DNA from 2 places in the Kitasatospora sp. NPDC057198 genome. Region 2 is predicted to be linked to the other one. Evidence: riboswitches for the same ligand, from Rfam matches in the RefSeq annotation. Region 2 holds a riboswitch; the other holds the start of a gene.
What was found. Region 2 has a riboswitch for cobalamin ahead of ACFUEL_RS08310 (ribonucleoside-diphosphate reductase subunit alpha). Riboswitches for the same ligand answer to the same signal wherever they lie in the genome.
Positions count from the first base shown of each region.

Region 1: linked by a shared signal. The riboswitch ahead of ACFUEL_RS31440 (HoxN/HupN/NixA family nickel/cobalt transporter) and the one ahead of ACFUEL_RS08310 (ribonucleoside-diphosphate reductase subunit alpha) in region 2 are both predicted to bind cobalamin.

Region 1 covers NZ_JBHUWH010000404.1:4-4,373, reverse strand. Annotated here, with positions in the region: gene ACFUEL_RS31450 (Fpg/Nei family DNA glycosylase) at 1-606, shown strand, start outside; gene ACFUEL_RS31445 (DUF6445 family protein) at 691-1,383, shown strand; cobalamin riboswitch at 1,466-1,676, shown strand; gene ACFUEL_RS31440 (HoxN/HupN/NixA family nickel/cobalt transporter) at 1,706-2,827, shown strand; gene ACFUEL_RS31435 (XRE family transcriptional regulator) at 2,916-3,491, shown strand; gene ACFUEL_RS31430 (type B 50S ribosomal protein L31) at 3,535-3,777, opposite strand; gene rpmG (50S ribosomal protein L33) at 3,824-3,988, opposite strand; partial or broken gene ACFUEL_RS31420 (aminopeptidase P family N-terminal domain-containing protein) at 4,122-4,370, shown strand, end outside.
Region 2 covers NZ_JBHUWH010000046.1:8,291-12,660, reverse strand. Annotated here, with positions in the region: gene ACFUEL_RS08315 (ribonucleotide-diphosphate reductase subunit beta) at 1-211, opposite strand, end outside; gene ACFUEL_RS08310 (ribonucleoside-diphosphate reductase subunit alpha) at 232-2,646, opposite strand; cobalamin riboswitch at 2,821-2,959, opposite strand; gene ACFUEL_RS08305 (GNAT family N-acetyltransferase) at 3,176-3,670, opposite strand; gene ACFUEL_RS08300 (helix-turn-helix domain-containing protein) at 3,946-4,370, shown strand, end outside.

The DNA.
Region 1 (4,370 bases), on a different contig from region 2:
GGCCTGTACGGCAAGTACGCCTTCGGCACGGGCGAGCCCCCGGCGCCGGTCGGCCAGGTCCGGCTGCGGATGGTGGGCGACAGCGGCTACGCCGACCTGCGCGGCCCGACCGCCTGCGAGCTCCTCACCCCCGCCGAGAAGGCCGCCGTCCACCAGCGCCTGGGGCCGGACCCGCTGCGTCCGGGCGAGGCGGGCGACGCGGCGTGGCGGCGGATCTCCCGCAGCGGCAGCACGGTCGCGGCCCTGCTGATGGACCAGAAGGTGCTGGCCGGCGTCGGCAACGTGTACCGCGCCGAGGTGCTGTTCCGGCTCGGCATCAGCCCGCACCGCCCCGGCCGCGAGCTCTCCCGCGCCGAGTGGGGCGCGATCTGGGCCGACCTGGTCGCCCTGATGCGCGAGGGCGTGGCCGCGGGCCGGATCGACACCGTCCGCCCCGAGCACACCCCGGAGGCGATGGGCCGCCCGCCCCGGGTGGACGACCACGGCGGCGAGGTGTACGTCTACCGCCGGCACGACCAGCCCTGCCTGGTGTGCGAAACCCCGGTCCGCGCCGAGGAGTTGGCCGCCCGGAACCTGTTCTGGTGCCCGAGCTGCCAGCGGTCCTGACCGGCCGCCGGCCCGGCAAGCCTTGACGCAAGGTTGACCACGTCTTGGGCGAGGCCCCGGAACGCCGCTCCTATTGTCGGGTCCATGCCCGTGCAACCGTTCCAGGGCCCGCGCCCCACCCCGGCGCTCCCGGTCCTGCCGTACCGCAAGCCCACCCGGGGACGCGACTACTGGGTGCTGGACGACGTCCTCCCCGACCCGGACGCGGTGCGCGCCCGGCACCTGGCCCGCACCGACTGGGACGAGGGCTACCCGCACCGGCCGGAGTCCTGGCCCGGCCTGCGCGCGATGCCGGGGCTGGAACCGGACGAACTGGCGCACGTGGAGGCGCTGGTGCGGGCGGCCACCGGGGCCGGGCGGATCTGGGCGCTGGACGAGACCGAGGGCGGCACCTTCAACCACAACTGCGTGCAGGTGGTCGGCGCGGGGGAGTGCGAGCCGCGCCCGCACACCGACTCGCGCTCGCTGTGCCGCTACGCCGCCGTGCTGTACCTCAACCCGGCCGTCCCGAAGGGCTGCGGCACCAGCTTCTACCGGCAGAGCTTCCCCGGCGGGCGCCTCGGCGGCAACAGCGTGATCGCCCCGCACAACAACCTGGTGGACGCCCTGGGCACCCGCTTCGTCCCGCCGGACTCCTTCACCGAGGACCTGGCCGTCCCGCACCGCCACAACCGGCTGCTGCTCTACACCGCCAACCTGATCCACACCGCGACCGCCTACCACGGCACGACGCTGGAGGAGAAGCGGATGACCTGCGTCTTCTTCTGGATGGCCTGATCCGTCGTCAGTGCGGTCCTGACCAGGCGTGATCTGCGCCACCGGGCCCGGACGCGCCCTTGCCGCCGCACCCGCGCCGGGCCTACGGTGGGCGGGCCGTGGTGCTCGGGAAGCCGGTGCACCGCGACGCCACGCACGTGCGCGTCGCGGGAGTCCGGAGCGGCCCTCGCCACTGTGATCGGGGAGTCGTCGGCTCCCACCCCGTGCCACTGGCCGCTCGCGGCCGGGAAGGCCGGGAGCCGGCGCGCAACACCCCGTCAGCCAGGAGACCGGCCACGGCATCTCACGAAGTGATCCACGAGGTGCTGGAGCGTGAACGCGGATGACCGCGCATGAGTCGACCCTGCCCGGGAACGAACCCGGATCCCCCCTTCCCTCCTTCCGCTGGCGGCGCGAGGACACCCTGCGCACGGCCGGCCTGATGGCGGTGATCCTGGCGCTGCACGCGGTGGCGTTCGGGACGCTGCTGTTCCTGGTGGCGCCGCACGAGTACAAGGTCGGCACCCAGGTGTTCGGCATCGGCCTGGGCATCACCGCCTACACCCTGGGCATGCGGCACGCCTTCGACGCCGACCACATCGCGGTGATCGACAACACCACCCGCAAGCTGATGGCGGACGGCCGCCGCCCGGTCTCGGTGGGCTTTTGGTTCGCCCTCGGGCACTCCTCGATGGTGGTGATCATGGCCGGTCTGGTGGCCGGCGGCACGGCGCTGGCGGGCACCCTGATGGACGAGGAGTCCGCCACCCACCGGGTGCTCGGCACCGTCGGCACCACCGCGTCCGGCGTCTTCCTCTACCTGATCGCGGCGCTCAACCTGGTGGCCCTGCTGGGCATCTGGCGGGTGTTCAGGGCGATGCGGGCGGGCCAGTACGACGAGGCCGAGCTGGAGAAGCACCTGAACGCCCGGGGCCTGCTGGCCCGGCTGCTGAACCGGGCCACCCGCTCGATCAGCCGCCCCGGCCAGATGTTCCCGGTCGGGATGGTGCTCGGCCTGGGCTTCGACACCGCCACTGAGGTGACCCTGATGGTGATGGCCGGCTCCGGCGCGGCCTCCGGGCTGCCCTGGTACGCGGTGGTCTGCCTGCCGCTGCTGTTCGCCGCCGGGATGAGCCTGTTCGACACCCTGGACGGCACGTTCATGAACTTCGCCTACCAGTGGGCGTTCTCCAACCCGGTCCGCAAGGTGTACTACAACCTGACCATCACCGGGCTGTCGATCGCGGTGGCCTTCGTGATCGGCACCATCGAGCTGGTCGCGGTGCTGCACGACAAGTTCGACCTGGCCGACCCCGTCACCGGCTGGATCGCCGGCCTCAGCCTGGACAACGTCGGCTTCGTGATCGTCGGCCTGTTCGTGGTGGTCTGGGCCGCCGCGATCGGCTACTGGCGGATCGCCAGGCGCTCCCGGACGTTCGCGGGGACGGGCGCCGGGGCCTCCTGACGCCCCGTCGGGCGGGCCGCGCAGTACAGTTCGGTGGACCTCCCGGCCGCCGGAGCGCGGCCCGCCCCGACCCGAACAGGGACCCCGCGTGCCGGAACCCGACCTCGTCACCCAGGCCCTCGCCCGCAACCTCAAGCGCCTGCGCCTCGAACGCGGCCACACCCTGGACGCGCTGGCCGCCCGCTCCGGGGTCAGCCGCGGCATGGTCGTCCAGATCGAACAGGGCCGCACCAACCCCAGCATCGGCACCGTGGCCCGGCTCGCCGACGCGCTCGGCGCCTCGATCGCCCGGCTGCTCGACTACGACGCCACCTCCGCCGTCCGGATCGTCCCCGCCGAGGACGCCGTCCGGCTGTGGACCGGCCCCGGCGGCGGCAGCGGCACCCTGCTCGGCGGCGCCGAGGCCCCCGGCCCGCTGGAGCTGTGGACCTGGCGGCTGCACCCCGGCGAGTCGCACGCCTCCGACCCGCACCCGCCCGGCACCTACGAGATCGCCCGCGTCGACGAGGGCGCCCTCACGCTCACCCTGGACGGCCGCGACCACCGCGTCCCGGCCGGCTCCACCGCCTCCTACGAGGCCGCCGCCGCCCACGGCTACCGCAACGACGGCGACGCGCCGTGCCGGTTCACCCTGGTCGTCTCCGTCCCCCCGCCGGGCAGGTAGCGCGAAGGGCCCCGGGGAAGCCCCCGGGGCCCTCTTCGCGCCGTCAGCCGCCGTACCGGCGCCGGTACAGCTCGACCCGGCCCTCGGTGTCCATCAGGCGGGCCCGGCCGGTGTAGAACGGGTGGCTCGCCGAGGACGTCTCGACGTCGACCACCGGGTACGCCCGCCCGTCCGCCCACTCGACCGTGCGGTCGCTCGCGGCGGTGGAATGGGTCAGGAACGACAGGCCCCCGGTCTTGTCCCGGAACACCACCGGGCGGTACTCGGGGTGGATTCCCTGCTGCATGGCTGCTCCTCCTCGCTGGGTGCGTGCTGGATCGGACGGGTGCGGGTCAGCGGGCCTCGCGGAACTCCACGTGCCGCCCGGCCACCGGGTCGAACTTCCGCAGGACCATCCGGTCCGGGTCGTTGCGGCGGTTCTTGCGGGTCACGTACGCGAAGCCCGTCCCCGCCGTGGACCGGAGCGTGACCACCGGTCGCAGTTCGCTGCGTGCCATCGTCTCGACCTCCCTCTCCCGGCAACGATTGCCGTTTTCACTACGCCACAACACGGACGCCCCCGCGGGCATTCCCCACCCGCCCAGCCGGTCCCGACAGGCGCCCTCCCGCCCCCGTTCGTACGCTCGGACCATGTCCGACGCGCACGCCGACCGACGCGAACGCCTCCGCGAGTACTGCAGCGCCTCCGGGGCCGACGCCGCGCTGATCACGCGCGCCGCCAACGTCCGCTACCTCACCGGCTGCCCGCCGCAGGGCGCCGCGCTGCTGCTCACCCGCGACCGCGCGGTGCTCGCGGTGCCCGAGGACGCGGAGCCCGAGGAGGGCGCCGGCCGGCAGCCCGACCCCGAGGTCACCCGGCTGCCGGTGCCCGCCGAGGCG
Region 2 (4,370 bases):
CGACGATCGAGTCGCCGGTGGCGAAGAACGCGACCAGCCGCCCGATCATGTGCCGCTCGCCCTCGGAGAGCTTGGCGAGGTCGGCGACGTCGGAGTGCAGGTCCACCTCCTCCACCGTCCAGGTGTTCTTGATCGCGTCCCGGTACCGGTCGTAGAACGACGGGTAGCGCATCGGACGGAGCGTCAGCTCGAAGCCGGGGTCGAGCAGCATCTTCTTCTGGTCTTCGGTGCTCACTGGCACGCCTCGCAGGACTCGGGGTTCTCCAGCGAGCAGGCGATGGCGTCCTGCTCGGCCTGGGAGAGGGCGGGGGACTGCACCGGGACGGGGGCGGCGGTGCGGGCGGCTCCGGACGCGGCCTGGGCGATCCGGGTCGCCGGGCGGGAGCGCAGGTAGTAGGTGGTCTTCAGACCGACCTTCCAGGCGTACGAGTACATCGAGGAGAGCTTGCCGATGGTCGGCGCCGCCATGAACAGGTTCAGCGACTGGCTCTGGTCGATGTACGGCTGCCGGGCGGCGGCCAGGTCGATCAGCGCGCGCTGCGGCAGCTCCCACGCCGTGCGGTACAGCGAACGGACCTCCTGCGGCAGCCAGTTGAACTCCTGGATGGAGCCGTTGGCGTCGCGCAGCGCGTCCCGGGTCTGCTGGTCCCAGACGCCGAGCTCCTTGAGCTCGCGCACCAGGTACGGGTTGACCTGGAGGAACTCGCCGGAGAGGGTCTCGCGCTTGAACAGGTTGGAGACCTGCGGCTCGATGCACTCGTAGACGCCGGCGATGGACGCGATGGTCGCGGTCGGGGCGATCGCCAGCAGCAGCGAGTTGCGCAGGCCGACCTCGGCGATCCGCTCGCGCAGCGCGTCCCAGCGGCCGGCCCAGTGCGGGTTCGCGGACCCGAAGTGGTCGATGTGCAGCTGGCCGCGGGCGGCCCGGGTCTCGCCGTACGCCTCGTGCCGGCCGAACTGCTCGGCCAGGTCGGCGGAGCGCTCGTACGCGGTGAGCATGATGCGCTCGGCGATCAGGGTGGAGAGGGCGACCGCCTCGGCGGAGTCGAAGTCGATCCGCAGCTGGAAGAAGACGTCCTGCAGGCCCATCACGCCCAGGCCGACCGGGCGCCAGCGGGAGTTGGACGTCCCGGCCTCGGTGGTCGGGTAGAAGTTGATGTCGATCACGCGGTCGAGGAAGGTCACCGCGGTGCGGACGGTGGCGTCCAGGCGCTCCCAGTCCATCGCGTTCACCAGGTCGGCGGCGGTGGCGCCGGGGGCGACGTGCGCGCCCAGGTTGACCGAGCCGAGGTTGCAGACCGCGGTCTCCGAGTCGTCGGTGACCTCCAGGATCTCGGTGCACAGGTTCGAGGAGTGCACCGTGCGGCCCGGCAGCGCGGTCTGGTTGGCGGCCCGGTTGGAGGCGTCCTTGAAGGTCATCCAGCCGTTGCCGGTCTGCGCCAGGGTGCGCATCATCCGGGCGTACAGGGTCTGCGCGGGGATGGTGCGCACCGCCTTGCCCGCCAGCTCGGCCTTGACGTACGCCTCGTCGAACTCGGCGCCCCACAGGTCGACCAGCTCCGGCACGTCCGCCGGGGAGAACAGCGACCAGTCGGCGTTGGCGTTGACCCGGCGCATGAACTCGTCCGGGATCCAGTGCGCCAGGTTCAGGTTGTGGGTCCGGCGGGCCTCCTCGCCGGTGTTGTCGCGGAGCTCCAGGAACTCCTCGATGTCGGCGTGCCAGGTCTCCAGGTACACGCAGGCCGCGCCCTTGCGCCGGCCGCCCTGGTTGACCGCCGCCACGGAGGAGTCCAGGGTGCGCAGGAACGGCACGATGCCGTTCGACTTGCCGTTGGTGCCGCGGATCAGCGAGCCGCGCGAGCGGATCCGCGAGTAGGACAGGCCGATGCCGCCGGCGTGCTTGGACAGCCGGGCGATCTGGGCGTACCGGTTGTAGATCGAGTCCAGGTTGTCCAGCGGCGAGTCCAGCAGGTAGCAGGAGGACATCTGCGGGTGCCGGGTGCCGGAGTTGAACAGCGTCGGCGAGCTGGTCAGGTACTCCAGCCGGCTCATCAGGGTGTACAGCTCGGCGACCTCGCGCACCGACTCCTCGGTGGTGCCGACCGCCAGGCCCGCCGCCACGCGGAGCAGGAAGTGCTGCGGGGTCTCGACCACCTTGCGGGTGATCGGGTGGCGCAGCAGGTAGCGGGACTGCACGGTGCGCAGGCCGAAGTACTCGAAGCGGTCGTCGCCCGACTCGTCGATCAGCGAGTCGAACAGGTCGGCGTGCTGCGCCACGAACGCGGCCGTGGCGTCGCCGATCAGGCCCTCGGCGTGGCCCACGGCCACCGAGGAGGAGAACGAGGTGACGTGCTGGGTGGCGGCCTCGTCGCGGATCTCCAGCGCCAGCAGGCGGGCGGCCAGCTTCGAGTACTGCGGGTCCTCGGCGATCATCGACGCGGCGGCCTCCACGGCCAGCCCGCGCAGCTCGGCGAAGTCCGAACCGGCGTGGCGGCCGCGCAGCGCGGCGGCGGCGACGTGGCCGGGGTCCACCTGGGGGAGGTCGGTGCTGCGGTCGGTGAGCAGCCGGAGCAACGCCGCACCGGGGTCGGTGAAGGCGTCGGCGGATCCCTGGGACGGCAGGGTGACTGAGGCGGCGACGGTCAAGGCGCACTCTCTCCTGTGGCGGCGGCGGACGTGGCTCTCGGGTGTCCGGCACCGCACGCGGCCAGGGGAGGGCAGCACGAAGGAACGCGTACGCGTTCCGGCGCGCCGAAGACCACCCCCGGTCCGCCCGCGAGACCGGACGGCAAAGCTGTGCTGCATGGCGTCTGCGGGGATGCCGTGTCGCACACCGTCGGCAGGTCCTCGGACTGCGCGGGCGTCGCTGCAGCCCGCTCACCGTTGCGGGGCAGCCCCGGATTCCCACCGGATTCCCCTGCGTCGACAGCGAGAGTGAGCATACATGTAGTGGCGACTGGAGCTGGAAGCACCAGATGTAGTAGCGCGTGTCGCGTCGGTGGCGCCGCGCGTAGACAACGGAAACGGGCCGCACGGCCCCTGAGGGACCGTCGGCCCCGCGCCCGGCGTGTCCTGGGCGGCCCCGCCGGAGCGGACGGCCGAGGGGGAGAACGGGGGACGGGCCGCGGAGGTTTCCGATCGGCCGGAGAAAAAACCGGGAAGTCCGCCGGGCGGGTCAGAACCGCATCGTGTAGACCAGCAGGTCCGTCCCGGGGGCGGCCGACCAGTCCCGTTCGGGGCAGCGGACGAAGCCCAGGGCGCGGTAGAGCCGGTGCGCGGCGGTCATCGCCGGACGGGTGGAGAACGCCATCCCGGCCAGCCCCAGCTCCCGGCAGCGCTCGACCGCCGCCGCCACCAGCGCCCGGCCCACGCCGCGGCCGCGGGCCGCCGCGCCGACCGCGAGCATCCGGATCTCGCCTTCGCCGGGCCGGGCGACGTCCGCCCACGCGGTGCCGCCCGGCGCGAGGGTCACGCAGCCGAGCACCGCTCCGGCGCCGTCGACGGCGACCAGGAGTTCGGCCTCCCGGTCGCGGCGGGCGGCGTCGCGCAGGAGGTCGACGTACGGCGAGCCGGGGCGGGTGTGGCCGTCGCCGACGAACGCCTCGACGCTGACCTCCCCGGCTCCGGCGAGGTCGCGGGCGAGGGCGCGGCGGACGAGCGGGGGCTGCATCCGGACAGTGTGCCGGACGGGCGGCGGCGCCGGTCCGCCAGGTCCGGGTCGGACGGGTAGCCGGTGGGGCGGTGCGCGTTGTCGCGGCCGTGGCGGCCGTGCCGGTCCAGGTCGCGGCCGACCAGGACGCCGAGGAGTCCGAAACTGCCGATGAGGCCCAGCAGGGCGAGCGCGGTGGTCATGGCTCCACTGTCCTGCGGCCGGGCGGCCGGAACGAGTGGCAGGAACGCACCATTGCCACGAAATCCTGCCACTGCCATCCTGGCGGCATGCGGATGCTGAACAACGTCGCCGTCGTGGTGCTGGAAGAGATCCACCCCTTCGAACTGGGCGTGGCCTGCGAGGTGTTCGGCCTGGACCGGAGCGAATCCGGCCTGCCGGTCTACGACTTCGCGCTGGCCGGCGACCGCCCCGGGCCGATGCGCACCCACGCCGGGTTCACCGTCGACGTCCCGCACGGCCCCGAGCGGATCGCCGAGGCCGACCTGGTGATCGCCACCGCCACCGGCATCCGCGCGCACTACCCCGCGGCGGTCACCGAGGCGCTGCGGGCCGCCCACGACCGCGGCGCCCACCTGCTGTCGATCTGCTCCGGCAGCTTCCTGCTCGGCGCGGCCGGCCTGCTCGACGGCCGCCGCTGCACCACCCACTGGCGGTACGCCGGGCTGATGGCCGAGCGCTTCCCGCTGACCACCGTCGA